2 regions of the Paenibacillus favisporus genome follow, and region 2 is predicted to be linked to the other one. Evidence: a T-box and tRNA genes for the amino acid it is inferred to sense, from the RefSeq annotation. Region 2 holds a T-box; the other holds one or more tRNA genes.
The links. The T-box of region 2 lies ahead of trpS (tryptophan--tRNA ligase). A T-box ahead of a tRNA ligase gene usually reads a tRNA of that ligase, here a tRNA-Trp.
Positions count from the first base shown of each region.

Region 1: it encodes a tRNA-Trp, which carries the amino acid that the T-box ahead of trpS (tryptophan--tRNA ligase) is inferred to sense. The anticodon was not compared.

Region 1 is NZ_JBEPLV010000008.1:24-2,382, reverse strand. Features, by position in the region: tRNA gene ABID47_RS28525 (tRNA-Leu) at 611-690, opposite strand; tRNA gene ABID47_RS28520 (tRNA-Arg) at 709-785, opposite strand; tRNA gene ABID47_RS28515 (tRNA-Cys) at 798-871, opposite strand; tRNA gene ABID47_RS28510 (tRNA-Gly) at 881-955, opposite strand; tRNA gene ABID47_RS28505 (tRNA-Gln) at 962-1,036, opposite strand; tRNA gene ABID47_RS28500 (tRNA-His) at 1,059-1,134, opposite strand; tRNA gene ABID47_RS28495 (tRNA-Trp) at 1,166-1,239, opposite strand; tRNA gene ABID47_RS28490 (tRNA-Tyr) at 1,250-1,335, opposite strand; tRNA gene ABID47_RS28485 (tRNA-Thr) at 1,339-1,414, opposite strand; tRNA gene ABID47_RS28480 (tRNA-Phe) at 1,438-1,513, opposite strand; tRNA gene ABID47_RS28475 (tRNA-Asp) at 1,572-1,648, opposite strand; tRNA gene ABID47_RS28470 (tRNA-Met) at 1,686-1,759, opposite strand; tRNA gene ABID47_RS28465 (tRNA-Val) at 1,794-1,869, opposite strand; tRNA gene ABID47_RS28460 (tRNA-Glu) at 1,963-2,037, opposite strand; tRNA gene ABID47_RS28455 (tRNA-Ser) at 2,047-2,138, opposite strand; tRNA gene ABID47_RS28450 (tRNA-Asn) at 2,143-2,218, opposite strand; partial or broken rRNA gene ABID47_RS28445 (23S ribosomal RNA) at 2,286-2,359, opposite strand, start outside.
Region 2 is NZ_JBEPLV010000004.1:760,728-763,086, forward strand. Features, by position in the region: gene ABID47_RS21315 (LysR family transcriptional regulator) at 1-316, shown strand, start outside; gene trpS (tryptophan--tRNA ligase) at 444-1,457, opposite strand; T-box leader at 1,721-2,032, opposite strand; gene ABID47_RS21325 (sensor histidine kinase) at 2,313-2,359, shown strand, end outside.

The DNA of each region.
Region 1 (2,359 bases), on a different contig from region 2:
GACGAAGCAAGCTTTTTCTGCATGGAACGCGGCAGCCACATCCTCCACTGGCAGCCCCAATATCCCGCCAATAAAACATGAACGACACGCTTTGGGAACTTTAATGAGCAGTCTTTTTATACATTGCTTGGGATAGGAATCGTTGGAGGCTCTGAGCAAGGGATTTAGCACTTAGCTAAAGAAACATTGAGCCTGTTTAGCCTAGGTAAAGCCGGCTGGAATGGTTTATCAACTTTAAACAAGGATGAGGAACACGTTCAAAGGGAGTAATGGTAGAACGAACCGATTGATCAGAGGATCTTTTTCAAGGCTGTTGTACACCCTCTTACTCCCATCTTACGAGGGCATGTCATATAACGAGAACATCTATGCGGATAGGACCTACATAAAACAACAGGATACGAATTAAACGCCATACAAGCCATACAAATAAACGCAATACGAATTAAAATGGCCGCCTTTCTGCGGGATATCATCAGGTGGCTGATTGGAAGGAGGAGTGCAATATAATGGGAGGAGAGACTAACGAACGACGAACGATGGCTCGGTTTACAATGTTAGTCTATACAAGAAAAAGCCTTGGAAAGATATCCAAGGCTTTTCTCTATGATGCCGGTGAAGGGACTCGAACCCCCACGGTTTCCCTCACGATTTTGAGTCGCGCGCGTCTGCCAATTCCGCCACACCGGCATATTCAGTTAAAAAAAATGGCGCGCCCTAAGAGATTCGAACTCCTGACCTTTTGATTCGTAGTCAAACGCTCTATCCAGCTGAGCTAAGGGCGCATATGAAATTAATGGAGGCGCCACCCAGATTCGAACTGGGGATAAAGCTTTTGCAGAGCTGTGCCTTACCACTTGGCTATGGCGCCGAAATCAAATGGAGCGGACGACGGGAATCGAACCCGCGACCCTCGCCTTGGCAAGGCGATGCTCTACCGCTGAGCCACGTCCGCTTAAACTGGCTGGGGATATAGGATTCGAACCTATGCATGACGGAGTCAAAGTCCGTTGCCTTACCGCTTGGCTAATCCCCAACAAGATTGTCATTATAAGTTATGGGGCGATCGATGGGACTTGAACCCACGAATGCCGGAGCCACAATCCGGTGCGTTAACCCCTTCGCCACGACCGCCATAATAAAAGATATGAAGCTGTATTTCGAATGGCAGGGGCAGCAGGAATTGAACCCACACTAACGGTTTTGGAGACCGCTGTTCTACCTTTAAACTATGCCCCTATAATAAAACTGGTGGAGGCTGATGGATTCGAACCACCGAACTCGTACGAGAACAGATTTACAGTCTGCTGCGTTTGGCCACTTCGCTAAGCCTCCATATGGTGCCGGCGAGAGGACTTGAACCCCCAACCTACTGATTACAAGTCAGTTGCTCTACCAATTGAGCTACACCGGCTTTTATGCTTGTTATTAAATTCATGGTGGCTCGGGACGGAATCGAACCGCCGACACGAGGATTTTCAGTCCTCTGCTCTACCGACTGAGCTACCGAGCCTAATTTTGTTTCTAATTAAGAGCATTATTGCAACAAACTAAACTCTCAAGAAAATAAATGGCGGAACCGACGGGATTCGAACCCGCGATCTCCTGCGTGACAGGCAGGCATGTTAGGCCTCTACACCACGGTTCCACGGCCAATTATGTATCTCCATACATAAGGAGATAAATTGCGGGGGCAGGATTTGAACCTGCGACCTTCGGGTTATGAGCCCGACGAGCTACCGGACTGCTCCACCCCGCGTCATTAAAAATATTTATTTTCTTTAAAGTATACATGGTGGAGGCTGAGGGGATCGAACCCCCGACCCTCTGCTTGTAAGGCAGATGCTCTCCCAGCTGAGCTAAGCCTCCATAAGAAACACTTTTAATATCTTAGCAGATAAACCACTAAAAAGGCAAGTATTATTTCGTTGGGATTCCCATCCCTGATGCTAATAATTAAAGTGGTGACCCGTATGGGATTCGAACCCATGTTACCTCCGTGAAAGGGAGGTGTCTTAACCCCTTGACCAACGGGCCAAACTATAATGGCGGAGAGAGAGGGATTCGAACCCTCGAGACGCTTTTGGCGCCTACACGATTTCCAATCGTGCTCCTTCGGCCAACTCGGACACCTCTCCATAATGGCTCCCCGAACAGGACTCGAACCTGTGACAACTCGATTAACAGTCGAGTGCTCTACCAACTGAGCTATCAGGGAACAATATTTAATTCAAGTGTTTGATCACTTGAAAACTAGATACGAAACGAATCTGTGTTTTATATTTTTGGATAAGCCCTCGACCGATTAGTATTGGTCAGCTCCATGCATTGCTGCACTTCCACCTCCAACCTATCTACC
Region 2 (2,359 bases):
GGGGGAGGCTTTTATTTGCATCCAGAGCAGCAATCCATTTCGGAAAATGACGGATCAGTTTTGCAGGCAGGCCGGGTTTGAGCCGGATATTGTGTGCGAGGTGGATGAGCATTCGGCCGTTGGCCATTTTATCCGGGCGGGGGTAGGCATCGCCTTTATCCCTGAGACGCTGGTAGATCGGATCGGATTTTCGTTTCATGTGCTGCGGATCGAGGAACCGGTCTGTCGGCGTACTTACCAAATCGCATGGCAAAAGGAGCGCTATTTATCCCAAGCTGCGCGCGAATTTCGGGACTTCCTGGTCCAGAGCTTTTAAAGCGTGCCGCTTCGTTATTACCAATCAAAAAAACCGCCCAAGGAACGGCTTCTGCCGTATCACCTTGGACGGGTATTCTCCTATGGGCTAACCGGAGGGTTCCGGGCAGCCCATTTTTATGGCTATTTTATCTCCGGTCAAAATAGTTGATCCCCATAGCCTCCCGCACCTCGCCCATCGTTTGGCGCGCGGCCTCGCGGGCTTTGGTGGTACCTGCCATTAGAATGTCGTCGATGTCGCCGGAACGCTGTTCATACCGGGCGCGGCGTTCGCGGATCGGCTCCAGCACCTCTTCGATCGCCCCGGTGATTTTAGCTTTGCAGGCGGCGCAGCCGAGCGTGCCCCGGGTGCACATGTCATGAATATTGCCGCTGTCCTCCGGGCGAAAAATCCGGTGATACCCGTAAATTGTGCAGACCTCCGGATGGCCGGGATCGGTTTTGTGCACGCGCGCCGGATCGGTTGGGGCCTTGCGAATCCGGCTGCTGACCTCGTCCGTGGTGGAATCGAGGGAGATGGCGTTGCCGAGGCTTTTGCTCATTTTGCTTGAACCGTCGAGCCCATCCAGCCGTTCACCTACGATGATTTGCGGCTCAACCAGGACGGGGGCGTACAGCTCGTTAAAGCGCCGGACGATTTTGCGCGTCTGCTCGATATGGGGGATCTGGTCATCGCCGGCGGGAACCAGGGTAGCTTTGCAGAAGGTGATGTCCGCCGCCTGGCTGACCGGGTAGCCGAGGAAACCGTAATACAGATCCTCGTATCCGCGCTCGGCCGCTTCGCTCTTGATCGTCGGGTTGTGGCGCAGCGAGCTGACCGACACGAACATCGAATAAAGCACCGTCAGCTCGGCTATCTCGGGGATCATCGACTGCACGAACAACGTCGCACGATCAGGGTCAATGCCTACCGACAAATAGTCCAGCGCCACCTGGCGCACGCTTCCCGCCAGCATTTCCGGCGTATGAAAATGGGTGGTCAGCGCCTGCACATCCGCCAGCATGATATAGGTTTCGTACTGCTGCTGAAGCTGCACCCGGTTCTTCAGGCTGCCGACGTAATGGCCGAGATGCAGCTTGCCGGTCGTCCGGTCTCCGGTGAGGACAATGTCCTTGGGTTGTGAGTTTGTTGAAATTGTCATGGTTATTCCTCCTGAATTGAAATTGTTTTGTATACGGAACTTCATTAGCGAGCATGTCTAGTAACCCGGTCTTCCCGGGACGCCACCACCAGCCGTCATCCATGGCCATCACCTCCTTCAATCATGCAGTTTTCAGTTTTGCTTTAGTTGATCGGGCAGAAGGGCCGACGATAAGTCTCCGAGGCTAATACGTCCTTATATCAACGCCAAAAAAGCCCCGCCCTTGGGATCTCCATGCTGAAAAATTTCCAGACGGAGATCTATCCAAGGACGGGGCTCCAGCCCGCGGTGCCACCTTGATTGGCCGCCATCCTCTAGGGATGCAGCCCTGCTCAACAGGTACGGATTCCGGCGCTAAACGAAAAGAAAATTGCATATGCCTTCCTCGATACCCTGCCCCGGTTAACGGTGGGGACCTGCCGCCCATCCTACTGTCCGCTTCTTTGGGGAAGCGTTCCTGTTCAGACGGGGCACTCCGAAGCCCACTTCCGCGCGCGCCGCCACCGGCTTGCACCACCCGCCGGCTCTCTGTGAGGCCGCGATTCGCGCGTACTCTTCTTCATCATCGTGAAAATGGATTTGGACTATTGTAGCTCATTTTTTCGAGGAAGGAAAGAGGGCATCTGCCGCTATTCCGTTGTCATCCCGTCGCTATTCCACCGCCGAGGCCCGCCAATAACGCTGCCGTAAAATTTTACTGGCAACCCGCCGAAAATAAATTACACTAGGACTAATCGCCCATGGGCCTGTCTGCCGGGCCATATCTTACAATCGCGAATGATTGTCGTAGAAACGCACATACTTCCCCATTTTTATTGTTGGTATATTGAAAGAAAGCCGGAGGTGTTATGACTGATGAAGCGGGGGATCCGCAATCCGCTGGCGAGAATGAACGTCAGGCA